3 regions of the uncultured Psychrobacillus sp. genome follow, and region 2 is predicted to be linked to each of the others. Evidence: riboswitches for the same ligand, from Rfam matches in the RefSeq annotation. Region 2 holds a riboswitch; each other region holds the start of a gene.
The links. A riboswitch is a leader RNA that binds a small molecule or an ion and turns the genes downstream of it on or off. The one in region 2 is predicted to bind preQ1.
Positions count from the first base shown of each region.

Region 1: it holds a riboswitch for preQ1, as region 2 does, so the genes downstream of both, queF (preQ(1) synthase) here and Q0371_RS16335 (QueT transporter family protein) in region 2, are expected to answer to the same signal.
Region 3: it holds a riboswitch for preQ1, as region 2 does, so the genes downstream of both, queD (6-carboxytetrahydropterin synthase QueD) here and Q0371_RS16335 (QueT transporter family protein) in region 2, are expected to answer to the same signal.

Region 1 covers NZ_CALIED010000019.1:55,342-65,899, reverse strand. Annotated here, with positions in the region: gene Q0371_RS04385 (LysM peptidoglycan-binding domain-containing protein) at 1-1,329, shown strand, start outside; gene Q0371_RS04380 (malate:quinone oxidoreductase) at 1,428-2,987, opposite strand; gene Q0371_RS04375 (LysR family transcriptional regulator) at 3,260-4,138, opposite strand; gene hutG (formimidoylglutamase) at 4,256-5,185, shown strand; gene gltS (sodium/glutamate symporter) at 5,195-6,379, shown strand; gene Q0371_RS04360 (hypothetical protein) at 6,588-7,178, shown strand; gene Q0371_RS04355 (VUT family protein) at 7,312-7,851, opposite strand; gene queC (7-cyano-7-deazaguanine synthase QueC) at 7,899-8,573, opposite strand; gene queF (preQ(1) synthase) at 8,750-9,250, opposite strand; PreQ1 riboswitch class I at 9,375-9,421, opposite strand; gene ahpF (alkyl hydroperoxide reductase subunit F) at 9,542-10,558, opposite strand, start outside.
Region 2 covers NZ_CALIED010000077.1:12,901-23,458, forward strand. Annotated here, with positions in the region: gene Q0371_RS16300 (LysM peptidoglycan-binding and 3D domain-containing protein) at 68-625, shown strand; gene Q0371_RS16305 (helix-turn-helix domain-containing protein) at 1,254-1,805, shown strand; gene Q0371_RS16310 (hydroxymethylglutaryl-CoA reductase, degradative) at 1,921-3,186, shown strand; gene Q0371_RS16315 (hypothetical protein) at 3,188-3,634, shown strand; gene Q0371_RS16320 (tripartite tricarboxylate transporter permease) at 3,631-4,986, shown strand; gene Q0371_RS16325 (NUDIX domain-containing protein) at 5,268-5,894, opposite strand; gene Q0371_RS16330 (polysaccharide deacetylase family protein) at 6,007-6,816, shown strand; PreQ1 riboswitch class I at 6,954-6,998, shown strand; gene Q0371_RS16335 (QueT transporter family protein) at 7,005-7,496, shown strand; gene Q0371_RS16340 (ring-cleaving dioxygenase) at 7,531-8,508, opposite strand; gene Q0371_RS16345 (ornithine cyclodeaminase family protein) at 8,735-9,718, opposite strand; gene Q0371_RS16350 (MFS transporter) at 9,793-10,558, opposite strand, start outside.
Region 3 covers NZ_CALIED010000019.1:43,347-53,904, forward strand. Annotated here, with positions in the region: partial or broken gene Q0371_RS04275 (DJ-1/PfpI family protein) at 151-771, opposite strand; gene Q0371_RS04280 (hypothetical protein) at 811-1,017, opposite strand; gene Q0371_RS04285 (response regulator transcription factor) at 1,254-1,958, shown strand; gene Q0371_RS04290 (HAMP domain-containing sensor histidine kinase) at 1,936-3,000, shown strand; gene Q0371_RS04295 (staygreen family protein) at 3,598-4,059, opposite strand; gene Q0371_RS04300 (glucose 1-dehydrogenase) at 4,474-5,208, opposite strand; gene Q0371_RS04305 (TetR/AcrR family transcriptional regulator) at 5,316-5,945, opposite strand; gene Q0371_RS04310 (ABC transporter permease) at 6,123-7,274, opposite strand; gene Q0371_RS04315 (TetR/AcrR family transcriptional regulator) at 7,413-7,997, shown strand; gene Q0371_RS04320 (HIT domain-containing protein) at 8,091-8,519, shown strand; PreQ1 riboswitch class I at 8,609-8,655, shown strand; gene queD (6-carboxytetrahydropterin synthase QueD) at 8,782-9,255, shown strand; gene queE (7-carboxy-7-deazaguanine synthase QueE) at 9,248-9,976, shown strand.

The DNA of each region.
Region 1 (10,558 bases), on a different contig from region 2:
AACCAATTACCTGACCCAAATACTCTATTGGTTGGTCAATCGCTTATTATTCCTATTTATGGAGTCTATCATACAGTTCAAACTGGCGAAACTCTTTGGTCAATCGCCCAACAGTATGGTATAACGGAACAAACTATTCTTCTTTCTAACAGACTAGCAAATCCAAATCTTTTATATCCTGGTGAGCGAATTTTTATTCCTCCTATCATTCATGTTGTGCAGCCTGGTGAAACACTACGACAAATTGCTAGCCTTTATGGAACAACTATTCAAGCACTTATTAATCAAAATAAAATACAAACGCCTGGCCTCCTATATCCAGGAACACAACTAATCATTCCTAGAGTCAAGCCATTAGTCGAAGTGAACGCCTATACCTATCAGAAAGAAGAGGATGCCGTCCAGACGGTAAACAGTCTTCAATCTCTACTCACCTATATTAGTCCCTTTGCTTACAAGCTTACAGAAAGTGGTGATTTAGAGCCCTTACAGGACGAACTGTTAATAGAAGCAGCTGTTACCGACAATATTGTACCAATGATGGTGATCACCAATTTTTCATCTACTGAGGCTGGAACTAATCTCATGCATGTCATTTTCTCTAATCCAGATATATTAAAGAAATTGATGACAAACGTTATTCAGATTATGGAGGATAAGGGTTATAGAGGATTGAATATTGACTTGGAAAACGTATTACCAGAAGACAGAGATGCTTATACCTCCTTTCTCCAGCTAACAGTCGATACACTTCATCCTAAAGGGTACTTTGTTTCTACTGCAGTTGCTCCTAAAGTTAGCGAGACTCAATCCGGCTTGCTATATGAAGCACATGATTATGAAGCACATGGAAGAATTGCAGACTTTGTGATCCTAATGACGTATGAATGGGGTTGGCGCGGTGCATCTCCTCAAGCGATTTCCCCCGTCAATCAAATGAAAAAGGTAGTAGAATATGCTTTAACTGTTATTCCTGCAGACAAACTATTTTTAGGCTTTCAAATATATGCAAGAGACTGGAGAATTCCTCATGAAGCTGGGCAAATTGCAGAGACCTTTAGCCCGCAGGATGCAATTACATTGGCTACCCAATACGGAGCAAGAATACAGTTTGATACAGTGGCTCAATCACCTTTTTTTAATTACACAGATGAGCAGGGACAAAAACATGAGGTTTGGTTTGAGGATGCTCGAAGTGCTCAGGCTAAATTTAATTTAGTCAAACAATATCGTTTGCGAGGTATTAGTTATTGGGTGTTAGGTTATTCCTTCCCTCAAAACTGGGTATTGTTAGATGATAACTTTGTAGTAAAGAAAATAAAAGATTAAAGTCTATCTCTCATTTAGATGTCGAGTGACTATAAATAAAGAAAGAAACCTACCATCTATTGAAGATGGTAGGTTCTTGATGATTTATAAAATATCGCTTATACAATATCGTCTATAACTTCACTAACGTCTTCCAAAGGTTCCATGTTCTCTGCTACCTTTTGGTCTATTTTTAGTCGAAGTGTTTCTGCTGTTTCTGCATGTACATCCTTAAGTAGCTCTGGGTTGTTCATAAGAGACATACCGTAAGATGGAATCATCTCTTTGATCTTTGGCTCCCACTCCGTTATATGATCTGGGAAGCATCGTTTAAGAACGTCCAACATAACTGGTACTGCAGTAGAGGCACCTGGAGAAGCACCTAATAAGGCCGCGATGGAACCGTCCTCTGCAGTGATAACTTCTGTACCAAATTGAAGAGTTCCTTTTCCTCCAGCTTCTGTGTCCTTAATCACTTGTACGCGTTGGCCTGCTACAACTAAGTCCCAATCCTCTGCTTTAGCATCTGGGATAAAGATTCGTAGCTCTTCCAAGCGTTGTTCTTTAGACAGCATTACCTGTTGGACCAAATATTTTGTTAGAGACATCTCTTTGGCACCTGCAGCTAGCATTGTAAAGAGATTATGTGGCTTAACAGAAGTTACTAAATCCATCATCGATCCAGTTTTTAGGAACTTCGGTGAGAAACCAGCGAAAGGTCCAAATAGTAGTGATTTTTTATTGTCAATAAAGCGAGTATCCAAATGAGGTACAGACATTGGTGGAGCTCCAACAGCAGCTTTACCATATACCTTAGCATGATGCTTCGCAACTATTTCAGGATTATTACAAACCATGAATATACCGCTTACTGGGAAGCCACCGATATGTTTTCCTTCAGGAATACCCGATTTTTGTAGGAGATGTAGACTTCCGCCTCCACCACCAACAAAGACGAATTTCGCTGTATGGTTCTCGATTTTGCCTTCCGCGAGGTTCTTCACTTTTACTTCCCATTTGCCATCTGGCGTACGGTTTAAATTCTCTACACTAGACTTATAATTGACCTTAACATTTTTAGTCTTTAAGTGATCGAACAACATACGAGTCAATGCCCCAAAGTTAACATCTGTACCAGTGTCAATTTTAGTTGCAGCGATCGCTTCATTAGCGGTACGGTTTTCCATGATTAATGGAATCCATTCTTTTAACTGGGCTGGATCATCAGAGAATTCCATTCCTTCAAATAATGGATTCTGGGTCATCGCTTCAAAGCGCTTCTTCAAGAACTCCACGTTTTCTGTTCCTTGAACCATACTCATATGAGGTAAAGGCATAATAAAGTCCTGAGGATTCTCGATTAAATTACTTTTTACGAGATGAGACCAAAATTGCATAGAAACCTGAAACTGTTCATTTACATTGATTGCTTTTGTGATATCAATAGAACCATCTGGTCTTACAGAAGTGTAGTTGAGCTCACAAAGAGCTGCATGTCCTGTTCCCGCATTATTCCATTCATTTGAGCTCTCTTCTCCTGCACTTTCGAGCTTCTCAAATACTTTTATATCCCACTCCGGTACTAATTCCTTTAAAAGCGTTCCTAAAGTCGCGCTCATAATACCGGCACCAATTAAGATAACATCTGTTTTAGTTTCTGTGTTGCTCACTTTTACCATCCCTATACTTTATATTTGCAGAAGCCTTGTTAACGCTACCAAAACAAAGAGTTAGTTAACCTGCTTCTGACTCTATATAACCGTGACTATTGCTTTAAATTTGTTTATAAGTTCAGAATATCTATTCTATTATAATATAATTAATGATTTTTTTAAAGTGTGTAGAAATTGTGAATTAATTTAGATTAATGGGACTAAAAAAACCCAAACTGTCTCCTCTCCATGTTTATTCCCTCCTCCATCCAATTGATAAATAAAGTAATTATCAACCGTCAGTGCCTCTTCTTTATGAGTTCAAAGAGCACTAAAATACTCCTGGAAAATGTACGTCCCTTCATGGTGCTTAAATACACGTTCCGATTTAAATATGCACTATGAACAGGGCGTGTTAGTAGCGAGTCAGATAGATGCTGCGTAACATAATTTTGGGGTAGAATCGCAATTCCTAAACCTTCCTCTACTAATACTTTTATCATTTCAAATCTCTCTATTTTATAGGATATATGTGGTGTCACATTTTCCTGTTCAAATGCCTTTAATATTTGTGCACTTGTTTCAAACTCAGGCATCCCTATTATAAGTGGTTCCTGAGTAAAATCCTTCAGTGTAAGTTGTTCTTTTTGGGCAAAAGGATGATCTTTTTTTATAAGTACAACATAGGGTTCGTTATACAATAATTCACTTTGTATTTCTTCATCCACAATGTGCTGGTTTGTAATGACTCCATGTACATGTAAGCCTAGCAATGCTTGTCTTACTGTTTGATTATAAAGCGTGTCAATCAGAGTAAGCTGATTGGATGGATATAACTTTTGATAATCAGTAATGACTTGTGACAACCAATAATTTGCTGATTCAATTACTCCTAATCTGATTTCTAACTGTTCTCCTTTTGCCAGCTCCTTTAACTCTGTTTGCATGACCTCGAACTGAGCAACTAAGCCTTTTGACCGTTCCCAAAACTGCTGACCCATTTCTGTTAATTGAAACTGCTTTGTTGTTCTTTCTATTAACGGAGTATCCATTTCTTGCTCAAGTGCCTTAATGGCATTACTTAATGAAGGCTGAGAAATATGCAAGGCTTTAGCTGCCCTGGAAAAGCTGCGATATTTCACAGTGGCATTGAAGTAATACATCTTTCGTAAATCCAATTCTTCGCCCCCATTTATAGTTTTAAACTATTATAATATAAAAAATTAATATTGGTTATTATAAATGTTTAAAATTATACTAACAATATGATTTTTTAGATAAATGAGGGTGGAAATATGCATAAACCTACAGAGTTAAAAATATGGCAAGGTCGCGTGGATCATGAGTCAGACCACACTTACTACCGTTATCATCAAGTAGTGCAGTTGGCATCTACAGATACTCAAGGGAACATTGGAATAATTGGCTTTGCATGTGATGAAGGAGTACAACGTAACAACGGACGCATTGGAGCAAAGAATGCACCTCTCGCTTTACGTAAACAGTTAGCAACATTACCTTGGCGTCATCCAAATTATGAAAACGCTTTAATAGATTATGGGGATGTCATTTGCGAAGGCAATGAATTAGAGCAAGCTCAAAGTGAGCTAGGAGATAAGGTTTCCAACATCTTATCAAATGGAAAGGCGATCGTACTAGGCGGTGGGCATGAAACATTGTACGGACAGTATTTAGGTGTGCGAAAAGCATTTGGTCCAGATGCTTCCATTGGATTAATTAATATAGATGCACACTTTGACATGCGCTCATACGATAAACAGCCTTCCTCAGGTACGATGTTTAAGCAAATTTTAGATGAGGATCCAAATGCAGATTATTTCGTTTGCGGTATTCAACAATATGGCAATACCACTGCCTTATTTGATATAGCAGATCAGTATAATGTGAGTTATTTTACAGATGAACAGTTGGACTTCCCTTCGTTTACTATAGACTTACATAATTTTATGGATACACATGATGTGTTGCTCGTCACACTTTGTATGGATGTTTTAAATGCTGCGGAGGCGCCTGGAGTCAGTGCACCGTCACCATTTGGCTTATCAGCTGTAAAGGTCCGAGACATTCTACGCCAAATGGCTTCTCATAAAAAAACAGTCAGCTTTAGTATTTGTGAGGTCAACCCTTTACTTGATGTAGATAACCGGACGGCAAAATTGGGAGCTTACTATATCAATGAAGTAATTATGAATAGTTTCGAATAAACAAGGGGGATACGTATGGTATTAAATCAAATTACAACGCTCAGTCTAGCAGTGGCATTATTTTTAATCGGTACATTTTTAGTTAAAAGAATTGGATGGTTGAACCGCTTTTGCATCCCGGCACCAGTAGTTGGAGGCTTAATTTTCGCCATTTTAGCAACCGTATTAAAAAGTTTTGATATTCTTGACATAACGTTAGATACATCACTTCAATCCATTTTCATGATTACCTTTTTTACAACCATCGGACTTGGGGCAAGCTTCAAGCTTGTAAAATTAGGAGGAAAACTACTCGTTATATATTGGTTAGCTTGTGGATTTCTAGCTTTCATGCAAAACGTAATTGGCGTTTCGTTGGCAAAGGTAATGGATATTCATCCGCTGATCGGTGTAATGGCTGGAGCTGTTTCCATGGAGGGTGGACATGGGGCTGCAGCTGCCTATGGGGAAACCATTGAAGGTCTTGGAATTCCATCTGCTATCTCCATTGGTATGGCTGCCGCTACTTGTGGTCTAATCGCTGGTGCCCTTGTCGGTGGTCCAGTCGTTCAATATTTAATACGCAAGTTCAACTTAAAGCCATCTTCTGAAGAAACAGAAGAATATGTAGAAAAAGCACAGCATGAAATTACCGAGAAATCATTTATGGTACAGGTCTTCTTAATTACCTTCTGTATGGCTGTTGGTACATATGTCGGTGAATGGTTCTCTACTATGACTGGTTTTGTGTTACCGGGCTACGTAGGGGCGATGTTTGTAGCTGTAATTGTTCGTAACATTTTAGATCGCTTTAATCCTAATCTAATCAATATGAAAGAGATTAACCTAATAGGAGATATCTCTCTTGGTATTTTCCTATCTATGGCACTGATGAGCATCAAGCTCTGGGAAGTAGCAGACTTAGCCCTTCCATTGTTTGTCATCATATTAGCGCAAGTGATCTTCATCGTATTATTTGCAGTAATCGTCCTTTTCCGTTTGCTAGGAAAAAATTATGATGCAGCCATTATGGTATCAGGTTTCCTTGGTCATGGACTTGGAGCAACACCTAACGCCATGGCCAATATGTCAGCAGTAGTTTCAAAATTTGGGCCATCCCGTAAGGCGTTCTTAGTAGTACCAATCGTTGGTGCTTTTTTGATCGATGTTTTCGGTATGCCAATTATTATTACTACAATTAATTTGTTTAAATAGACAAAATAAAAGCGCAAGCCTTTAAATATCAAAGGTTTGCGTTTTCTTATTGGAATAGGTTATTCAAAATAGTTATCTCGAAGAAACTCCTAGACTTCCAAGTCAAAAACCATCATGTAATATTTCCCAATTAGTGTTTGGAGGATTTAAATATTTTATTCTGGGTATCTAATATACTTACGAGTTGAGCTTAGGATGTGATGTTTTTATGTTTGGACTATCTGACCTCTTGTCACTGATTATTTCTGCATTTATCATCTTGCCTGTGGTCGTATTTCTGCGAGAATCCGGTTATTTAATCGTTAGCTGGTTATTCGGAGTAGTAAAACCACGGCTTACAATCGGTTCTGGACCCAGGCTCTTTAAAATTGGAATGATTGATATACGTAAATATTATCATTTGTATAGCTGGTTTTCCTACGATGACTTAAAGCGTAAAAGTAAGTTTGCTTATGTTAGCATTTATTCTGGACCAATATTGGTTAACCTGATTATTGCCCTCCTCATTAACTTCTTAATTGCCAACGGATGGGCTGCAGAATATAAAACATTTTGGGATCGCTTTGTTTTCTATGCCTTCTATTATTTGTTATTTGATATAGTACCTATGATTACGATTAATGGTAAACCGAACAACGGCATGATTATTTATGAAATGATTCGATACGGAAAGAGAATCGACTTCAACGCAGAATCCTTCCTCCCAGCTACTTCAGATGTGGAGAACGAGTATCATGAACAGATGAAGCAAATAGAAGAAATAAAAAAAGAGAGAGAAGAGGAAAAACATGAACACTAAACTATTCACTTTTCTTCTCTCTCAAAAGAACCGATTTAAGATAATCTCTTAAATCGGCTCTTTTTTATATAAAATCGTGTTTATGCATTCTTTATCGTAAATACAGCCTAGCCTAGTAGCTAAGCCTATTTTTTTATACCTCCCTTAGACGCCTTGCTTTAAGAGCAAGCCCTTGGTTCAGTATCAAGGCACCTATCATTTGAATGACTGTCTTCACAATTACTTGGCCGACAATTGCTGCTGGTACAGCTTCCCACGGTATAAATCCTGCTCCAAGTGGACTCAATCCAACGATTACAAAAACAACAGAATCAAGAAGACCTCCAACAATACCACTGTAAAAAACTCTCCACGCCATTGGTAACTTTAAGCGTGTATAGATTTCTGTATCTGCTGTCTCGGCGATGACAAAAGATAAAGCAGATGCTGCCACAATCATTAAAGTATCTCCAAGTGCAAATGATGCAGTCCCTGATAAGAGTAATGCTAAGAAGATAAATAAATATGTTTTAGCTCTACCATATTTATTTTGCACAAGATCTCGAAAAATGAAGGTTGCTCCAACAAAAAGCGTTCCCATAGGAACGATAAACATGCCAAACTCTAACGGTGCAAATCTAGCCGTCACCACATTTGCAATAACAATAGATAATAAATAAAATAATATTCTCATTATGCTTCTCCTTTAAACATCACTAACTTTGTAAAGGTTAGTACCGTTTATATATTCTTTTCCTCAAGTTCTCGCTTCGTATTTAAATACTCCTCAAGCCCATTTTCACGTAATTTACATGCTGGGCACTCTCCACAACCATCTGCAATGATTCCGTTATAACAGGTTAAAGTTCTTTCTCTCACATACTCAAATACACCAAGAGAATCTGCTAGCTCCCATGTTTGTGCCTTGTTGATCCACATTAATGGTGTATGAATGACAAAGGAACTATCCATTGATAAATTTAATGTCACATTCATCGATTTGATAAAAACGTCGCGACAATCGGGATACCCACTAAAGTCTGTTTCACAAACCCCTGTCACGATATGCTTTGCTCCTACTTGACTAGCTAAGACACCAGCAAATGAAAGAAAAAGCAGATTTCTTCCGGGAACAAATGTTGAAGGTAGCTCACTTTTATCCCCTTCTTCAATTTTGATCTCCTCGCGTGTCAATGCATTAGCTGCAAGCTGATTTAGTAATGACATATCGAGCACATGATGTTCGATGCCAAGCTCTTTTGCTATTTCTTTTGCACAGTCAATCTCCAGGCGATGCCTTTGACCATAATCAAAGGTCACGGCCACCACTTCTGCAAAATTTTCAATCGCCCAGAACAAACAAGTCGTACTATCTTGCCCTCCACTGAATACAATAAGTGCTTTACTTTGTTTCATGTATAAATCTCCTTCACGACGAAAAACAGCACACTAAGAGAAGTGCTGTTTTCATCTTAGTTTTTTTAAGAGGGTCGCTAATAACCTCTTCCTTGCTAACAAGGATCTATTTAATTAATTTTATTTATAAGTAATCGTCTAGAAGTAAGAAGTTCCTAGTTCCTATTCAATTCCATTTATCGATTATCAATATTTTCTGGATTAAGATCATGGTTCATTAAACGATAGCTCGCGATTTCCTCATATTTTGTTCCTGGTCGTCCATAGTTGCACCACGGATCAATAGAGATACCACCACGTGGTGTAAATTTCCCCCAAACCTCAATATATCTAGGGTCTAGCAGTTTGATTAAATCATTCATAATAATGTTCACACAGTCCTCGTGGAAATCACCATGGTTTCTAAAGCTAAATAAATATAGCTTCAGCGATTTACTTTCCACTATTTTTTTATCCGGGATGTATGAAATATACATAGTGGCAAAATCAGGTTGTTGCGTTATTGGACATAGACTCGTAAACTCTGGACAATTAAACTTCACAAAATAATCTCGATTAGAATGGAGATTGTCTACTGATTCTAATACTTCAGGCGCATAGTTAAATGCATATTGCACTTTTTGATTTCCTAATAAGGTCAAATCTTCTAATCCTTCAGCTGACTTTCGGCCAGACATAAAAAAACCCCCTTGAAAAGTAATACCAAATCTTTTCAAGGAGAGGCTGCAACATTTTCTATAAAACTTTACAGGATTAAAACAAAAAAGCCATGTCCAGTTATGGACATGGCATGTTCGTCATGTATCCATAGTTTTTTATAGAGGGTATCTGCTATGAACCTCTCCTGAAAAATTTCAGGTATTTATCTAAAAAAATAATATAATACATGGAGATAAATGTCAAATTGTTTAAAATAATCTTGATACTGCTTTTGTATTCTTTATAACTAGGACTAGATTAGTAAGATATTAACCATTAACTAGTTGAGGCGTCGTGTTACGTATCAAATAATCAAATGATCCAAGTGCAGCGGTTGCCCCTGAACCCATTGAAATGATGATTTGCTTGTATACTGTGTCCGTACAGTCACCTGCTGCGAATACGCCAGGCATGCTTGTCGCACCATGCTTATTAATAATGATTTCATTATTTTGATTTAAATCAATTATACCTTTTAAAAATTCTGTGTTCGGTAGTAGACCAATTTGTACGAAAACCCCTTGTAGCTCAATATGCTCTTCTTTTCCAGACACAACATCCAAATAAGTTAACCCGTTCACTTTATCTGTACCTGTAATTTCTTGTGTTAAGGCATTTGTTAAAACCGTTACATTAGATAGACTATGTAAACGCTCTTGTAATACTGTATCAGCCTTTAGCTCTGCATTCCGTTGTAATAGGTAAACATGATTAACAATACCCGCTAAGTCAATTGCTGCTTCAACTCCAGAGTTTCCACCGCCAACTACTGCCACATCTTTCCCTTTGAAGATAGGACCATCACAATGCGGACAATATGCTACGCCTTTATTTTTAAATTCTTGCTCGCCCGGTACACCTAATTGACGGTAGCGTGCCCCTGTTGAAAGAATAACTGTTTTTCCTTTCAATACTGCACCGTTTTCTAAAGTTACTTCTACCATCTCGTTACGAGTAATACTTGTAACTCGTTGGGATTTCATAATATCTACATTGTAATCCGCTACATGTGCCTCTAGGCTTGAAACAAATTGTGGACCTTCTGTAGCTCTGGTACCAATAATGTTCTCAATAGCCAATGTGTCATTTACTTGGCCACCAAAGCGCTCCGCTACAATTCCTGTGCGAATACCTTTACGAGCAGAATAGATTGCGGCTGAGGCACCTGCCGGACCGCCACCAACTACTAATACATCGAACGGCTCAACGTCTCCAAATTCAGAGCCGTCAGACGCTTCTCCAAGCTTGTTTAAAATATCCTCAAGCTCCATACGCCCTCCACCAAA
Region 2 (10,558 bases):
TTGTAATCAACCTGTAACATTTAACTGCTACTATATGTTTAGACTAAATAGCAGGGGGATAGTGTATTTGAAGAAAATCTTAGGAACACTTATCATAACAATTGTACTATTGGTCAGCGGAGTAAATGTTGCTTTTGCCGCAACCACGACTCACTCAGTAAAAAAAGGAGAAACTTTATATACGATTTCTAAAACGTACAAAGTTTCCGTTAACAACTTAAAAACATGGAATAAATTAACTACAGATAAGATTAAGACTAATCAAAAACTAGCTGTTGCTGCTCCAGCAAAAAAAGAAAAATCTAAAACACCATCTAGATCTAATGACAAAGTAACAAAAGAAATTACCGTTTCAGCAAGTGCATTTACCGCAAACTGTAATGGCTGCTCTGGTATCACTAGCTCTGGTATAAATCTAAAGAAAAATCCAGATGTAAAAGTAATAGCTGTTGACCCAAGTATTATTCCAATTGGGACAAAAGTACACGTAGAAGGCTACGGTTATGCAATCGCAGGCGATACGGGAGGAGCAATTAAAGGCAACAAAATTGATGTATTCTTCCCTACTAAGAACGAGGCTTACAAATGGGGACGCAAAAATGTAACGGTTAAAATATTGGAATAGGATTTAAAAAGCATTGAATAGCGTTGACTACAGACACTCAAAGAGATTTGAACGTGTTTGTAGTCTTTTTTTATGGCTATGTTAAAGGTAAAGGTTGATTTAAATACACATAAAAAATGAGCTAGGATATTTTCTCCTGGCTCATTTTACTTTAATATTATTTTTGACTAACGCACCCTTTATCCAATTTTCTTCTGATTAACTTCTAGTATTTTCTTTAAGGTAGAATGAATATTTTGGAGGCTTATTAAAATAAATCCTAGCATAATAAATGTCACTATTTCACCTGTAAATATTGAGACTATCGCTATTATTAAAGCATATATCCCATAAAGATAGCCTTTCATTTTATATCACCTCGCCAGTTAAAAATTTCTATTACTTTATAACTTTTTCTTAAACTAATATACCGCGTGGGTTTAAGTGTAACATTCTTTTTTCGGTTGCTTCTGCCATTGTGAACAATAAAATTTATTTATTACTGAATTCCCTAAATATACTAATTCTAAATTTATTATTCTACACTAGAAATTGTTTGTAACATCTCTTTTATCGACTTAATATGGTTATACTAGGAGAGTATATACTACTTGATTTTTATAAATACATAGATAAGGAGTCACAATAAATGAATAGTAAAGATATAGGAAAAAAAATTAAAAGCGTTCGTTCTAAAAGGAAACTAACTCAGCAAGTATTAGCAGATCTTGCCGGAATTACAAAAAGTCATATTTCAAAGATTGAAAATGGCTTGACTACCCCTACTCTAGTAACTCTTTCAAAAATTGCTAAGGCTCTTGATAGCCCAACGTCTTGGTTTATAGAACAAGAAGAACATGGAGAACTCTCCATTGTTCGAAAGGATAATCGTGAAGCAATTGAAGAGAAAAACGAAATTGGATACGAATATGAATTATTAGCAAATAAAAAGAATATGAGTTTAATCACTCCTACTATAGTTAGTGTTTTACCTGGCGCTGAAACTGTAGATCCATATATACATGAAAATGATGAGTTTATTCTTATACTGACAGGATCCATTATTCTTTCTTACGACGGGAAAAAATATGAAATGAATATTGGAGATTCTGCATACTTTTCTGGTAAAAAACCTCACATTTTTTTATCCAATAGCAAACAACATACCACTGTTTTAACAATCTATATAGATAATAATTAAAAAATTCTAAATAAATAGCATATTAACTTTACAAACAATATATAATATTATACATTGAGTATAATGTTATTCAACTTTGTTGAATCACAGTTTATTTGTTGAAAGGGGAGTTTATATGTCTAGTTCTAGAATTAAAGGTTTTTATCAGCTTAGTCTTGAAGACAGAGTAAATATTGTAACTCAAGATAAAGAATTAACTGCTGAAGAGAAAAATATCCTAACAGGAGAAACAATATTTCCAATGTCACTTGCAGATTCTATGGTCGAAAATGTCATTGGACAATTTAGTATACCAATTGGGGTTGCTGCTAATTTTAAGGTAAACGGAAATGATGTATTTATACCTATGGCCACAGAGGAGCCCTCAGTCATTGCAGCAGCTAGCAATGCTGCCCGAGCTGCTTACGATTTAGGTGGATTTTATACTTCTTCCACAGGAACAATCATGAGAGGGCAAATTCAAGTGTTGGAGGTATCTGATCCACATGGAGCTAAGGCAAGAATATTTGAGAATAAGGATGAAATACTAGCAAATTGTAATTTAAAAGATCCTACGTTAGTAAAACTAGGTGGCGGGGCTAAAGATTTAGAAGTCCACTTAATAAATACTGTCAGAGAAACAATGTTAGTCGTTCACCTACTGGTAGATACAAAGGATGCAATGGGAGCTAATGCTGTTAATACAATGGCTGAAGGAGTTTCCCCCCTTATTGAAAAGATAACAGGTGGAAGGGTTGTACTAAGAATCATAACTAATCTTGCAGACAAACGATTAATTAGATCTAGAGGTGTATTCTCTGCTCAAGCACTTGGGGGGCCTGAAGTTGTAAAGAATATTGTAAGCGCTTACGAGTTTGCTGATGCTGACCCATATAGGGCGGCTACCCATAACAAAGGAGTGATGAATGGGATTACATCCGTAGTACTAGCAACAGGAAATGATACAAGAGCTGTAGAGGCTGGAGCGCATGCTTATGCTTCAAGAACTGGGAGATATCGTTCTTTAACCACATGGGAGATAAATGAAGATGGAAATCTGGTAGGTTCTATCGAGCTTCCAATGGCTGTTGGAATAATTGGAGGTGCTACTAAGACACATCCTGTAGCAAAGGCTTCACTCAAAATAATGAATATTACATCAGCTGTAGAGTTAGCTGGAATCATTGCATCAGTTGGTTTAGCAGAAAATGCGGCTAGTCTAAGAGCTTTAGCTGCAGAAGGCATTCAGTCTGGTCATATGCGCCTTCATGCAAAGAACCTTGCTGTAATGGCAGGTGCGAAAAAGGAAAATATAGATTTAATTGTTCAAAAAGCTATACATGAAAAAGATTTACGCTACGACAGAATCTTGCAATTAACTAAAGAAGTTCAGGAGGGCTAGAATGGAGGAAAAGTTGAATAAACATAGTTTAGTAGACAAAGCTAAAAATGAAAGCTTTGTAGAAATATTGGGGGACACCATTTCTGGAAAACAACTTATTTCCTCTATTTTACTTAGCGTTTTTGTTAGTATAGGCGGGTATAAATTAGGCCAGTTTATTTTCCCTAAAATTGCAGAAGCACAAATGGTTAACTCTTATTCTCTTTTACTAGGTATTGCTGGAACTGTTACCATATTAATCGTTAATTCTATAGCGTTTAAACCAAAGAGGATTCTTGTCGAAGATGAGATTTCTTCAGAAAATATGGCTGAAATTTATGAAGACTTGCAGCTTGATTATGAAGAAGAAATTAGTTTAATAGAAAATGATCCTATTACACGAAAAGAGCTTGAAGACTTAGGAGTACTTTCAAACTTTAACCTTCCTCAAAAGGGGGCTCATAAATGAGTATTTATTTAGTTGCCCTGTTGTTTGCTTTACTTGGAGCAATTGTCTTTTCTTTAATCGGGCTCATTTCAGGAACTGATGAAACAGCTATTATGGTCCCCCTTACCTTACTGGTAATTCTTTTAGGAGCCCCGCCTGAAGGTGTATTTGCCTTTTTCATGGCAGCAGTTTTAGCAAAACATTTAACACACGCTGTTCCTACAGCATTAATGGGTATTCCGGGTGATACTACAGCAGTCCCTTTAATTGATCATGCTAATACATTGAGACGAATGGGCATGCCTCATATAGCTTTAAGAAAAATGATTTCAGGTGGAATCATTGGAGCGTTTATTGCATTACCTACTGCAGTTTTACTTGGACAGTTTTTAGGGCAATTCGCAGATTTTTTCAAATCATCTTCAGGTCTTATTTTTACATTAGCTGCATTTTTAATTGCTTACTTCTCAAAAGGAAGATGGGCCAGTGTTCTATTAATTATTCCGTTTGCATTTTTTATAAAAAGTCTAGATACATTAAGCTTTTCAATTTTAGACAAACATTTATCAATCACTTTCTTTCTTGGAATTGCAATAGGTCCCATGTTATCTGATATATTAATCGCTGCTTCTTCTAGTGCAAGGAAAAGTGTTTTAAGAAACAAAGCGAACGAATATCATTTAGCTCCAGAAACAAAATCTTGGAAAGGGTATTTTCCTAATCCATTTAAAATTCTAACTGGAAGACAGACAATCTTTACTTCGATAACTACATTTATATCATCTCTTACGTTTGTATTTAGTCCAGTTGGGATGACTTCTCTCATGGGAGAAATCGTAGGGTCTAGAACAAAGGGGGCTTATAAAAAATCTACTACTAGCTTAACGGTTATGAATGGGGTAACAGAATCTACTTATATTGCAGAAGCAATTATTCCACTTATAGCCTTTGGAATTCCGTTAAGCCCAGTTGCTCTGGGACCAGCTTCTCCTTTGTTTAATGCTCCACCCGTTTTTACAGTAGAACCAATAAATAATCTACACACCTATTTAACGTCGTGGGATTTCTTTATTTTTGGTTTAATTGGAATTACAGTTGCTTCTTTAATTGCATATCCATTTTCGATGAACTATGCTCGTAAAGCATCAGTCCTAGTCTTAAAATACGTTAGTCAAGAAGCAATTATTGCAATGTTTATAGGGCTAGCATGTTTATTAGCTTATCATGAAGCTCAGCTTGTTGGGATAGTGTTGACACTTACAGTTGCTACAGTAGGCGGCCTTTTAAATCGTATTTTAGGTATCGGAGCTGGTGTTCAGTTTATGGTATTTTACGCATCAAGCTGGATTATTCTGCAACTATTTGGTTTTTAAGATTCTAAAAGGATAGACAATACTAGTAAATAAATTAAAACAACGTGAAATCAGAAAAAATTGATTTCACGTTGTTTCTGCTTTATACGCCAGCTGTTTTCTTGTAAGACTCTCTACGTTCCTATTGTTTCGACTCCAGGTCGAACAAGCTAGCGCAAAAGCCTAAGCAGGAGCAAAGTGACGAGGAGATTGAAGTCCATGCCTTGCAGAAAGCGTCCGTCGTAACGGAAAACAACTATTTTTTATTTTGAGGAGAGTTATGTCCCGTCCTCCTTTATAATTCATTCAGTAACCCTTAGCTTTTCCTCTATTCTCTCTAGAACTTTTTCAAAATAATCTAATGGATGAGGCACAAAGTTGTCCTTATCTACATTTTTTTCTATACTACTCCTTACTCCTTGCTCGTTGATCAATATTCCTTCTATCTTAATAGATTCTACGTTACCTTTCCATAGCCCCATAAAAGACGAAAACTCAGTTCTAACAATTCCAGCTACCTCTTCTGTTTGTAATGTAAATGCATCCCATGTAGGAGTAGCTTTATAAACAAAGTTATGAGCAAACTCCTTATCGATTAACTCCTCTGAGATAATCGTGTAGCCTATTACCCCTAAGGACTCCAGCTCCCTAAAAGCCACTTCGATCCCTAGTTCCTCTTCTACCTCTCTTACCCCGTCTTCTACTGATTCTATTGATAACAGATGACCAGCTGCCGTAATATCCAATAAGCTTGGGTAATCTTTTTTCTTATCACTCCTTAGCTGGAGATAGATGTAATCCACTCCTTCTTCTCTACAGACAATCCAGCAATGAAAGGTTTCATGCCAAAGTCCTAACCTATGTATTTCCTCACGAGTAGCCACTCCCGTAACATTTCCTCTATGGTCGAACGTTTTCAGCATTTCCATGTGAAGACCCCTTTTAAAATAATCATTTTTTATTCTATATGGTGTTTGAGTTGAATATATTTAAATATTGCAGTCATATAAAACTCGTAGAAAGAAAATAGGTGATTCCAATATGATAAAGCTTCTATTATCCTTCAGTCTGACATTACTAGTTTTTATTCTACCATTTCCATCGGTTAGTCTCGCCACTGAAAGCAATTCATCTGTGGATCATACAGTTGTAGAAAAACATATTAACAGATTATTAAATAAGAAAATAGAAGATAGCCGTCCTCCCGTCCCACCCTCACCAAAGAAAGCTAACGTTTACTTAACCTTTGATGATGGGCCAAATAAGTTTACAACTATTAACCTTCAAACCCTTAAGCAATACGAGGTTAGTGGCACATTCTTTTTTTTAGGAAAGCATATGAAGGAACATGAATCCATTGTGAAAGCTGTAGCAAAAAATGGGCATTATATTGGGACTCATAGTATGACGCATGACAAGACTAAGGTTTACAAAAACGCAGAAGCCTTTATACAAGAAATTAATAGCGGGGTTAGCCTGATCGAGCAGATGACGGGGCACAATCCAAGGCTGATTCGTGTACCTTACGGAAGCAAGCCACATGTAACAACAGCCATGCAGGACAAACTTATTAAACAAAACTATAAGCTTTGGGATTGGGATGTGGACTCTAACGACTGGAGATACACTGATAAGCAGTATAAAGAAATTGTTAAAAACGTTCAGTTGGAAACAGAGAAAGCGTACAAATCGGGTGACAAAGACATTATTATACTCCTTCATGATAGAAGCCAAACTACTAAGGCACTCCCTCTTATTATTGAATGGCTCCAAGAGGAAGGCTACACACTTAAAACATATGAAGAAGAAAGGCATATAGTTCAAAATTTCCTTCGTGACAAATCATTATAAAAGACAACTTAAACCATGAGTGGTCCCAGCCTATTCATGGTTTTTTTTATTTCCCATGCTAATCTTTAAATTACCTTTATGTTGGAACTTCTTGACATCCTACCTCTATTAGCCTATTATTATGGATTGTTCGATAAATTAACGTGGTTCGAGAACCTCCCACGGTAAAAAACTAAGGAGAAATGAATATGAACATAAAAACGATGGCTACGAGCGGGATCATTGCAGCTTTATATGTGGCTGTATCTATGCTAGTGGCACCCTTTGCATTCGGTGCTTTTCAATTTCGGATATCCGAGATGTTTAATCACCTAATAGTATTTAACAAAAAGTATTTCTTTGGTATTGTGATTGGAGTATTTATTACCAACCTGTTTTCCCCATTGGGACTTTACGATTTAACCTTTGGTGTGGGACATTCCCTAATCACTCTATCTATTAGTATACTTATAGGTAAAGTTGTAAAAGATCAGCTATGGCATATGATTTTAAACACCATTTTGTTTACATTTACTATGTTTATAATCGCCATCGAATTGCACCTCTATTTTGATATTCCAGGTTCTTTATTTTATGAAACTTGGTATACAGTCGCTTTAGGTGAATTTGTAGTTATGGCAGTAGGTATTCCATTAATGCTTGCCTTAAATAAACGCTTAAAATTTAAGGAACTCATATAAAAAGTAGAGCCCTCCATTATGGAGGGCTCTTACTTTATTCCTTTACAAACTCAATCGTGCTTCTTACTGTATCTATAGGTCTCACTAAGCCTTCGATTTGAGCACGTTTCGACTCTAAAAATGGTGGCAAGGAAAGCTTTTCTCCTAAAGTTTCATAGGGCTCGTCACCCATGAATCCAGGACCGTCAGTCGCAAACTCAAATAATATTCCATTCGCCACTCTCGCATATAGGGATTGGAAGAAAAAGCGATCTACGAATCCCGATGTATTGAATCCAAAGTTTTCCATTCGCTCTGTCCACTCATCTAAAACCGCTCTGTCTTCTACGCGGAATGCCGCATGATGCACTGTTCCAAAGCCTTGACGACCAGGTGGAAGAACAACATTCTTTTCTACAATCACCTGTGCTCCGTTTCCACCTTCTCCAACCTCAAACAAGTGAAAATCTCCATCCTGGGCAATCTCTTTAAACAGTAATACCTTTTCTAAAACTTCTTTCATATAGTCAAACTGTGCAATTCGAATGTGGATCGGTCCTAGTCCAGTAATGGCTTGCTCTAAAGGGATAGGCCCTTTTTGCCAAGGTGTTCCTGATTCCACTCCTGTATTATACTCATCAGAAATTAATTGATATTGCTGGTCGTCAAAGTCAACAAAAGAGAGAACCTTCACTCCGAACTGCTCCTGTATACCACTGTGTTTAACGTTCAAGCGATCAAATCGTTTAACCCAGTAATGGAGGGAATCATCCGTCGGAACGCGAAAGGACGTTTTGAATATTTCATCCGTTCCATGTGTACCTTTTGGAATTCCCGGAAAATCAAAAAATGTCATGTCTGTCCCTGCTCCACCAACATCATCTGCAAAAAACAAATGATACGTTTGAATATCGTCTTGATTCACCGTTTTCTTTACTAATCGCATTCCTAATACGTATGTGAAAAATCGATAGTTTTCTTCTGCACTGCTCGTAATTGCCGTTACATGGTGTAATCCCTTTAAATGATTCATATATGGTAAACCTCCTGTTTTATCTCTAATTTAAATATCTTTAATTCGAGATAATTTTATCATGTAAAAAAATAGAAGTCAATCAGAAAAGCATAGGCGCCTATCCCTGCCCCGACAGGCTAATGGGGAAAAGCGCAAGTACATATGTCTACCAATTTCAGAATTTTTATAGTTTCCTACACAATTAAAAAAGGCCGAACAGCTAGTTTGCTACTCGGCCCCTTTTTTATACATCTATTTCTGTACCAATTCTCTGTTCCCTTGCCTTTACAAAAACACCCTTTGCAACTGCTAAATCATAGTACGCTGCTCCGACAGATTTGAATAAAGTGATTTCCTCTTCATGCTGTCGACCTTCCACTGTTCCAGTAACAAGTTCTCCAATTTCTCCATGGATTTTATCGAAGGACCATTCGCCAATTTCAGAAGCATGCATGAGTTCCCCTGCCTCACCTTTAACTCCAGCCAAATCGTCTACTACAATTTTAGAAGACTTGGTTATCGTCGCTACATCCATTTCAAGCATGTGGGGTAAATAAGAGCCAACTCCATTAATATGAGTCCCCGCCTTTAAGTCCTTCCCATTAAAAACAGGCTCGTTAGATCTCGTTGCACAGCAGATAATATCTGACTCTCGCACTGCGGCTGAAACGTCCTTAAACACCTCATAAGGAATAGTAATCCCAAACTCTACTAGTTTTTGTCCAAATTGCTCTGCTTTTGAAGAAGTTCTATTAACTAGCAAAATTCGTTCGATATCTCGTACAGCTAGCACTGCAAGCACCTGCTCAAATGCCATTGCTCCTGTTCCGATTATGGTCAACACCTTCGAATCCTTTTTTGCTAGATAATCTGTAGCAACACCACTAAGTGCTCCAGTTCTTAGCCTTGTTAAATAGGAGGCATTTAACATGGCCAAATGCTCTCCGTTTTTTGCATCCGATAGTAAAACGACGCCTTGTGTAGTTGGCTTTCCTTGTGACGGATTGTTCGGGAAAATGGTCACTACCTTTACAGCTGTAACCTCCCCTATTAAATCAGCACTTGGCATATACAATGCAGATGCTTCATGCTTTGGAAATTCAATTACTGTTCTATGTGGACTCGCTAATTTCCCTGCTGCCTTTGCTTTTAATATCCCTTTGACATCCTCTATTGCATCTTTCATCTTATATGTACACATAATCTCCTGTTCATTAACTACTAGCATTATTTAAAACCCTCCCTAAAAATAAAAGCTCGTCTTGCCTTAAGTAGCGTAAGACGAACTTTATGTTTACATCTTTATACTTTACTAAGTTCTTTTTCTGCCTTTGCTAATGACTCATCTTTTTTAACTGCAGTCACCTCATCCAGGTTTTGTTGGCTTCTATCTTTAACAGCCCAGATTGCCAATAAAGAAATGACCGCTGTGAAGATAATATAGAATGCAACTGGAACATAGGATCCATCAAATTGTAGCATTAGACTCGTAGCTATTAATGGTGCTGTTCCACCTGCTAAGGCCGCTCCAATTTGGTAGCCTAGCGTGATTCCTGTATAGCGAACCTTAGCGTCAAAAATCTCTGAAAACATCGTTCCTAGCACGGCCGTGATCGGTGCCCAAATGATTCCCAGCCCAATAATGGTTGCAATTACAAGTAACGCAAGCGATTGTTGCTGAAGCATCCAAAAGTAAGGGAAGGCGAACAAAATCATCCCAACGGTTCCAGCCACGTAAACCTTTTTACGTCCGATTTTATCTGATAGACTTCCCATTATAGGTATAAGAATAGTCGTCACTATTGTTGCTACCATCACTGTATTTAATACAGCAGTACGTGAGAATCCTAGCTCAGCAGTAGCGTAAGAAACAACAAAAGTACCAAAAATATAGAAAGGTGCCGTTTCAACTACCTTAGCCCCTACTGCAATGATAACTTCTTTCCAATGATACTTTAACGTATCCGCGATAGGGAGCTTTGGAATCTCACCTGACTCTTGTACTCTTTTAAAGGAAGGTGTTTCTTCAATTCCTTTACGAATCCATAAGCCAAAAATAACAAGCAAG
Region 3 (10,558 bases), on a different contig from region 2:
ATCAGCGTTTTAGGTGGTTATTTTAATTAAGGATTTGTTGAATTTCCATCTTAACGCTACGTGTTATAAAATTTATTCAGTTAAGGCCTCATTACTTGTCGGTTTAATTATATTTTTTTGTTGATTTTCTCTCGGTACATCTCCCTCTGCTCTCCAAACCGTACCCCTGCGTTCATACTCTAACAGTTGCTCCACTGCGTGTGCTATACGGGGACCTAATTCTCGCTCAACTAGGTAAAGGGCAACATCGAGTCCCGAAGTAACGCCACCGCCAGTAACAATATTACCATCATCTACAATTCTAGCATTAACCGGAATCGCATTTGTAGCACTTAAAAGCCCCATCCCCATGTGGTGGGTAACAGCATGCCGGTCTTCTAACAATCCACCCATTGCTAAAATGAGAGAACCACCGCAAACTGCTGAAAGCAATAGATCTGGTTTCTTAATAGCTTCAATGAGTAAATTACTTAACTCTGTTTCCGTTGCTTGTTGTAATTTAGCTGGGCTCGAATCTGGTCCATCCTCGTGAACCGAACCAAATGCTCCTGGAATAAGAATAATTCCTTTACTGTTTATATCAAGTTTACCGCTAGCTTGAATAGGTAAGTGATTTACCCCGCTTGGTACCATTCGTTCCCCTTCAGGAGAAACGAGTTGAACGGTGATGTCTTCATTTGCGTACATCGCTGCAGCAGTAAACACTTCATAAGGTGCAATAACGTCTAATAAATCAAATCCATCAAACAATACAATTTGGATATACAGAATATTACCTCCATTTAAAATGATTTTTATTCGATAATGTCTTTACTTTGTAAGTAAATTTTTCAGTCGTTGATATTCCGACTCAGTTAGGTCCCCCTCAATTACAAGGTCTTTAAGACGGTCAATTTGCTTGGAATGCATATAACGACAGCGTATTGCGTATATGCGAACCGCTACAATACAGAATAGTGTAAGGCAAAACAAAGCACCGAATGGAAAGAATGAGAAAGTTTGATCTTCAATACCCATTTGTAAATCCTCCCTTAATATAGTTAAAGTGTGGAGTATTTCAAATAGATGATGATAGCTCCACAATGAAAGAATAACCTTTGAATGTCTCAAAAGAGGGTATGAAACAATCACAAAATCATCACAATCCATCGGAAAACTTATTCTTTAATGTAAAAGTGATAAACTAAAACTATATTTTAATTTTGTTAATTTGTATCTATGGGAGTCGTCTGAGGAAAGGTGGAATTTTCGTAATGGAAAGATATACGGTTTTAGTCGTTGACGATGACATTAGCATTGTTGAACTATTGAGAGATTTCTTAGAAAATGAAGGCTTTTATGTGAAAACGGCTTATGACACTAATTGGGCACTCGTCGCCCTGAAACAAAGTACAATTGATTGCCTCGTCCTAGATATCATGATGCCGGGTCAAAATGGTTTTGAGTTATGTCGGCAGATCCGTATGGAAAGTAATGTGCCAATTCTATTTTTAAGTGCTCTGAGTGATGACGTAGATAAAATTCGTGGATTAGCACTTGGAGGAGACGATTATATAGTCAAAACTGCTTCGCCAGGAGAGATTGTTGCAAGAGTAAAGGCTGTATTAAGGCGATCCAGTTCTAAGCAAGAATTCAGAAAGGTCTTAGATTATGGACGTCTCTTATTGGATCTGTCCACAAGAGAAGTATTTATAGATGGGCAATCCATATCACTGACGCCGAAAGAGTATGATTTGCTGCAACTGTTCGCGGAACATCCAAAATATGTTTTTTCATATGATCAATTACTCGGAAAATTTTGGGAAGGGATTGGTGATAAACATACTATTCGTGTCCATCTAAGCCGACTTCGGGAGAAAATTGAAGCTGATCCGAATAATCCCCAATTTATAGTTAACGTATGGGGTATAGGTTATCGCTTCAAAGGAGAAAAAAGTGAAAACTATTCGCATTCGTAAATTTACCATTCTTAGTTTATTAATTATACTTATTTTCCCGTGGATATTTTATGTAGGTGGGCATTTTCTTGAAACAAAGTCATTCAATCTTGGAATTCCGACCAATTCAAAAATTACACAAATAGTTGCGGGAATTACGGGTCTACTATTGGCCTTTTTGATTGTGGCCTATACAATGCGAAGATATATTCTCCTCCCTTTAGAGAAAATGAGCCTCTGTGCTCGCCAAATTGCAGATGGAGATTTAGATATCCAAATCCCTTCTTCAAAGATTTCAGAAATTGCTGAAGCCCATGATGGGTTTAATGTTATGGTCGATAGTTTAAAAAAATCTTTTGATAAACAAGTTGAATTGGAAGATGAACGGAGGTTTGTGATTGCTGCTGTTGCGCATGATTTACGGACACCGTTATTTGCCTTACGGGGTTATTTAGACGGCCTAGAGCAAGGTATTGCTGATTCGCCTGAAAAGAGAGCAAAGTATTTGGCAGTTTGTAAGGAGAAGTCAGCGCAGTTGGACCGACTTGTAGAGGAGCTTTTCACGTTTGCGAAGACAGAGTACCAAGAAATGGTACGTGGTGAAAATAGGGTTGATCTGATACTTGTTCTCAAGAAATCGATTGAAAGCTTAAGCCCTCGGGCTGAGCAAAAGGATATCTCTATCATTGTAAATAATTTGACAAGTGATTGTAATATTAAGGGCGATTCACACTTATTAGAGCGAGCATTGAATAACTTAATAGATAATGCGGTCAGACATACACCTAGAAATGGTGAAATTTATATCAATTGCAATAGAGATGAAACATGTGTGATCTTTACGATACAAGATACAGGGGAGGGGTTCTCTGCAGAGGATCTGCAAAGAGTTTTTGAACCGCTATATAGAGGGGAAGCATCAAGAAATCGCTCAACGGGAGGAGCCGGATTAGGATTAACTATTTCTCAGCGAATTATTAAACAGCATGGCGGGGACCTAGTTGTAGGAAATCATCCAAAAGGTGGAGCATACTTAAAAGGCTGTATACCCTTGGATACTTAATTATCAGTGCTCTTAATGCCTGAAGGATAGACCGTTCACTAAACTTAAGAATTTTTTTCAATATCTAGACTGAATTTGTGATAGGGAGAAGTATATTATTTCTAAAAGAACAAACTGGAACGATATTGTCACAATATTCTAGCTGGTAAGATGGTAACAATTTAACAGTATTAGTATACCAGTCATTAAAGGAATATAAATTCCTCTTGAAATGGGAAATCCCTATTCAAAATTAAGAAACAAAAAAGCAGCATCTCACAAGGAGATGCTGCGGTAGAATTCTTTGTTCCTGAAGAACTCTAATGGGTTTGGCACCCAATAATGCTAATTTGCCTAATCTAAAGTTACCATTATTCGGTGTCAACGAGAGTTGTTTATTACTTATATAATATAGCATAGCAATCCGTGATATCGTTACTAATTATGTATTCTGTGTATAGAATACATAAAAATGAGGCCACATTCGATTTATACAAATCGCACTTATTTAATAAGAGAACCACCAAAAATATTGATCCAACATGTTTTGGTGGTTTAAACGTAAACGAGTTGTATGAAGCTTCCATATTAAGGTCGGTAGGTATTCAAGTTATTTGTTTATAGTGTTATGGAGTAATTGCTAAAGGTACCCCAAACCTCCTGTTTAAATAATGACGGATAAATGGACATAAAGTTAACGATTATTAAGGCATAATCTAAACTTGGGTATAGGTCAAATAAAAACCTATCGCCATATCGAATGGTTGTTAATGCAAGTGGTAATTCGCGCCTAAAAACTTCATTCCGCTTTGTTGCTGCACTTAAGTCGTGATTTTCTTTATCTAGATATAGATATACGTTGTAATTTAAACTATTTCCTTGTGTTTTCCAAACGCCTAGTACTTCGTCTCTCATTTCAGTATTAATTTTATCCCATGCAAATTGTGTTCCAATTGTTAAGAATAATTCTCCAGTGAAATCAGAGTGAGTCAGTGTGTGACTTCTGGAAATGATGGGTCCTGTAGCTGAAACACCATCTCGATATTCAACAGTGAGTTTATCTGGATTTAACTTACTCATGCCACCAACTCCAATCGTTTTTTTACCAATATGCTATTTTTTAGTTTGAGGTTGGTTAAAAGACACAGATGTAATGATTTTAATTGGAGGAGCAGAAGTAAAAAGGATAGCAGAGACCAAATAGGTCAAGTTATCCCTTCCAATGTTATTGAATTTTGCAATAAACCTCAAAAGCGTCCTAATTTTGTTAAGCTACTGTTACTTAGTAGTTCTTCATAAAATAATGAGTAAGTTGGTAAATTGGATAGAATGACATAATTCAGGTTTTTTTCACAATACCTAGGGGTGAAAAAATCGCTAGAGTTAAATACCGAGATAAAGACATTGATCTCATCGCAGGGTGAACTGGGAATGAAAATTAAATAAAAAAAAGGTCGATTTTCTACATTAATAGAAAATCGACCTTTTAAAATCTTACTGTGCTGTTAATCCGCCATCAATTACGAATTCTGAACCTGTTGAATAGCTAGATTCATCAGAAGCTAAGAATAGTACCATGTTTGATACTTCCTCTGGTTGTGCAACGCGTTTTAAAGGAATGTGTTTAGCGAATTCTTCAACCGCTGCTTTTGTATCTTCTTGCACAACCATTGGTGTAGCGATTACACCTGGATGTACAGAGTTTACGCGAATGCCCATTGGAGCTAAGTTAATTGCAGCTGCTTTTGTCATACCACGTACGGCAAATTTAGTATCAGTGTAACCAACAGCCCCAGCAACTAAGCCGTTCATAGAAGAAATGTTGACGATGGAACCGCCACCAGCTTTCATCATGGAAGCTGCTACTGTTTTCATACCTAAGAACACGGAAACTTGGTTAATGTCAACGATACGACGGTATTCTTCTACTGTAATATCCAGCATATTTTTAGCCATTGTAATACCGGCATTGTTTACTAAAATGTTTACTGGACCAAAAGCTTCTTCTGCTTTTGCAATAACGGTAGCCCAATCCTCTTCAGATGTTACATTTTGTTTTACAAAAAGCGCATTCTCACCTAACTCAGCTGCAAATGCATTTCCTTTTTCCTCATTTAAATCTGTTAAAATGACTTTTGCACCGTGCTCAACGAATAATTTTGCATGTGCTGCACCCATACCTTGCGCAGCTCCTGTAATAATTGCAACTTTACCTGATAAACGACTCATGTAAATGGCCTCCTAAGTTTCATATAAAGTGATAGCTGACTATCACTTTTATACTTACTAGTAAACAACTTAACTGTCAAAATGTCAATTCCTAAGTCCGTTACTTATTATGGTCGGATGTAACGTAAAAAAACATCCTTCATCATTAATAATTGTTTTTCTGCAGTAAGTAACGACGAAAGATAGGCATCATGCTTTGTCAGCCTTGATTTATAAGCGAATATACTAAAATTTTGAACCATCGTCATCATAAATACTTGCAAATCGGCATCAGATCTTAAACTACCATCTTGCTTGCCCTGATCACCTACTGTTAATAAAATACCTGCCAATTTGCTGCGTGCAGATAAGTATTCTGCATATTGATCAGGTGATTCCTCCGCTATTTTTTCATATAAATCAAATGACTCAAAAAACTTCGCTAAACGTAGCTGTGGATCCTTCGTTACATTTATATAATAATCTAAAATCTGCTCTATTTTTTCATATGCAGGGATTGTTTGCTCCACAATCTCCCCTACATCTGTAGCCATTTTATCCGTAATAGCATTTGTAGCAGCTATCACTAAATACTCTTTTTTAGGGAAATAACGGAATAACGTTGCTATTCCAACGCCAGCAGCAGTCGCGATATCTTGCATTTGTATAGTTTGTATACCTTGTTCCAAAAATAAGTCTGTTGCAATCTTGATAATGTTTTCACGACGTTGTTGCTTTTGTTGTTCTCGTTTACTCATCTCTACTCACTCCAACTGTTCTTCATACCTTGATTGTAACATGTTTAATCGTATGAACTCCTAATCACATCCGGATAAAAAAGGTAAGACAATAAAAAAACCAACCTTATGGGGTTGGTTTTTTTGTTATGAAAGATGTTAATAACGTTTAATCTAATTGAGTCGAAGCCAATTCTCTTATTTCGTATTAGTTTTTGGTACTTTTACTGGTTTAAAAATGGAGAGTAGGAAAATAACTAAACCTACAATACCAATACCTAAAATTATGTTGAATGATTGGCCAGTATAGAACCCACTTCCAAAGTAGAAAATATCACGTAAACCCTCAGAAGCAAAACGAATCGGTACCCATGGACGAATGAAGTTGACGAAGAAACTTGGAAGCATTTCTTGTGGTGTCATTAGAACACCCATACCTAATAGCATGACAACCATGAATAATGTAATGGCTGGCTTTCCGATCCATGCAGTAATAGCGGATACTAATAAGAAGAAACAGAACGCTGCAAACGATACAAAGAAAGCAACTAAGAGGTAGCTTGGCATATTAATACCAGCCAAAAGTGCCAGTGTTGCAACGGTAAAGCCCGAGAATAAGGCAATAATAACACCAAATAAAATCTGTCCACCTATCAGGCGTAATGTTTGTTTACGTGTGAGCATTTCCTTTTTAAGTATGTTTGAAGATGCTAAAAATACAATGAAACCACCGATTAATGCACCTACCCACGCAGGTACGGCCAGTAATGTTGGTGCACTGCCATTTGCTGTAGCAGTAGAGATCGCATTAAATACTTTTTCTTCAGACACAATAGGGTTTACAAGCACGGGTGCTTGATTAACATCGATTTGTTGATCACCTATTTGTGCTACAAAGTTTGTTGAATATTGGTTACTAATTTGAGTAATTAAACCATTTAAAGCAGTTTTCGCAAAGTTTGCGCCAGTCATGTTAAAGCCTTGGTTAATATATACTTTTAATGTTGCTGGTGTGTTGTTTACCATGGCATTTTGTACGGATTCATTAAAACCTTCAGGAATAACTAAAGCTGCATAATATTGTTTATCCGCAAATAATTTTTCAATATCTGCTTCTTTTTCATTAGTAAAAGCAATCGTTGGCTCTTTGCCATCCATCCCTTTACTCATTTGTTCAGCTGCTGCCCTCACAACGTCAACGTGTTCGCCCTCATCACTTGTAATCAGTGCAACGGGTAGATTTTTTACTTGTGGATCTCCTTGAGCAAATAAGTTTAAGGAGAATAGCGCAATTATTAATATAACAGCGATGGGTGCAGCCCATGCTAATTTTTCTTTAAATAGTCTCAATCGATTTCGTCCTTTCTAATTTTCAAGATGTTGTTTATTAGTGTGCTTTAGTATGCGTTTATCTTATAATTTTTATGAAAGTAAAAGCAATGAACAAAAGTGAACAAGATGTTGAGTTTTGATGGAAAGGTGATTTATATGAATATTTATGAAGAGAAGAATCGTAAAACGAAACAACTTATTCAGAAGTCATTTATGCAGATTTTAGATAATAAGTCGTTTGAAATAATTACAATAGGGGATATTACGAAACATGCAAAAGTTAACCGAGGGACATTTTATTTGCACTATAAGGATAAATTCGATTTACTGGATCAAATAGAACAGCAGTTATTTGCAGATCTAGGGAACCATATTGATGAATTACAATCGAATTATTCACCTACACATACATTTGAAAAAGAACAAGAACAACTAGCTGCCACATTATTCAGTTCTATTAAAATGCATTCGCCTTTATTAAAAATATTCTTAAGCAATCATGGCAGAGCAGGATTTCATCTTCGATTTAGAGCTGCCTTTTCAGAAAAAGTACGTGTTAATTTAGAGAGAAATGATAGCATTAATGCCAAATTAAAAGTTCCAATGGAATATTTTTTATCGTTTATCACATCTGCATTTTTAGGGTTAATCGAGCAATGGGTGCAAAATGATTTAGACAAAACTCCTCAAGAAATGACATCAATATATATTAACATTATTTCTTTTATTCAAAAGAAGTAGCGAGAGACATAAGTTCGAGAATAACATCTACTGGCGTACAGGATGAGTGTAATAGCTGCAGGTAGAATATAAAAAGAAAGGAGTTCTGCTATTATGGAGCAATGTTTGCTGTGTCATTTAGAGTTAGTGCCCTCACAAAACGTTATATTAAGTAATGAGTATTGTATGTTTTTACAACTTGACGAGGCTCGTGAGAAAGGTGTACAGCTTGAGGGGGCTGGTATTATTGTGCCAAAAATACATAGAGAGACAGCTTTCGATTTAACGAAAGAGGAATGGAATGCTACTTATGAGCTTCTACAGAAAGTGAAGCAATATTTAGATGAGCTTTATGAGCCAAGTGGCTATAATTTAGGCTGGAATTGTGGAGAAGTGGCAGGGCAGCATATAAATCATGCGCATTTTCATGTTTTGCCAAGATATAAGGAGGAAGCATTAGCTGGAAAAGGTATAAGATATATGTTCAAAGCGGAAAAAAATAAAAGAAATGTAATGGAGTTTAACGTATCAGAAGAACTTTAACAGTATTATTGACAAGGTACAAAAAAGTATATTTGAAATTTCTTACCATTTTATATAATATATTCTTATAAAAGAATGCCCGGAATTAAACGGGAGAGGTTCATAGCTAATACCCTCTATAAAAAACTATGGAAACATGACAATTCGCCATGTCCATATAGGACGTGGCTTTTTTATGTTTAATGCATATGTTTTATTAGAATGATTGTTAAGGCCTCTCTGGAGAAATGTCGGGACCATTTTTAAGGAGGAATTTTAACGCATGACTAATTTTAGAATAGTTGATAAGCTACAAATAATCGAGGAAGATATTCAAAGTAGTCAGCTGAAATACCATTCAAAACGTGTTCTTGTTAGCAAAGAATTTACTTTTGATGCTGCTCATCATTTGCATAACTATGAGGGTAAATGTAAAAATCTACATGGTCATACGTATCGCGCTGTACTAGGTTTAAGTGGCTATACGGATGAACGGGGCATTGTGGTTGATTTTGGAGACATCAAGGAGATTTGGAAACAGAAAATAGAAATTTATTTGGATCATCATTATATAAATGAAACACTACCACCGATGAACACCACTGCAGAAAATATCGTCGTTTGGATTTATGAGAAGTTGACGGAAGCCTTACTTGATGAACAACGGTTTAATGGGACACGTGTGGAGTTTATCAAGCTGTATGAAACTCCTACAAGCTATGCTGAGGCGAGAAGGGAATGGATGGAGGTTGAGTAAAGTACCTGTTATAGAGATTTTTGGTCCTACAATTCAAGGTGAAGGAATGGTAGTTGGCCAGAAGACTATGTTTGTACGCACTGCCGGATGTGATTATTCCTGTTCCTGGTGCGACTCATCCTTTACATGGGATGGCAGTGGCAAGCATCTTATCGTACAAATGACAGCAGAAGAGATCTGGTCTGAGTTGAAACGCCATGGAGGCAACGGTTTTTCATTCGTCACGATATCAGGAGGAAATCCGGCACTTCTTCGTCATCTGGGAGCTCTTGTTGCCATTTTAAAAGAGAATAATATTAAGATTGGCGTTGAAACCCAGGGAAGTAAATGGCAAGATTGGTTGTATGAAATAGATGAACTGACAATTTCTCCGAAGCCACCTAGCTCTGGTATGACGACAGATTTTTCTGTGCTTACTAGTATGTTGAAAAAACTGAAAGATAGAAGAAACAACCAGCATATATCTCTTAAAGTCGTCCTATTCAATCAGGAGGATTATACCTATGCTAAAGACGTTCATCTCCGATACCCAACTATTCCTTTTTATCTACAGCTAGGAAATGATGATATTACTTCAAAGGATAATATACATTTAGTTAGCCATTTATTAAAGAAATATGAAATGCTAATCGATCAAGTGATGATGGATGAAGAATTAAAGAACGTTAAAGTGCTGCCTCAGTTACATACACTCATCTGGGGAAATAAAAGAGGTGTATAGCTCTTCTTATAGATACCGACGTTGGCCATTTAGAATATAGTAAGTATGAAGTTCCTTTTAAAATAAGGCTATGTTAAAGGTACAGGTTGATTTAAAATACACTTAAAAAATGAGCTAGGATATTTTCTCCTGGCTCATTTTACTTTGATATTGTTTTTTACTAACGCACACGTTAGTTGAATAACTAAGCTTATTTGTGATCCTCAATAGTTTCAATGTCACTGAGAAAAATTAAACCATTTCTTTTTATCGTGTATCCAACAAAGTATGTCTCACCTTTCTGAATTAAATTCATTACCATTGGTTCCCTAACAATTACGTTAATCTCTTCTTGATATCCCACTGGAATATTGGGTTGAACAACTTGCAAAATATGTGCTTTGGTACTTTAATTCGTATGCTCCGTGGAAAGAATCCTAATTCGATTCATTCGTTTTTTTGGAAAAGGATTCTATCCGGATTGTAAGCCTATCTTAATAGGACCTTTACTTTTAAAAAAAAAATAAAAATAATACTCATATTCTATTAGGAGTAAATGTTAGTAATTCATTTTCATACCTTAATGGTTGACTGAGAACTAAA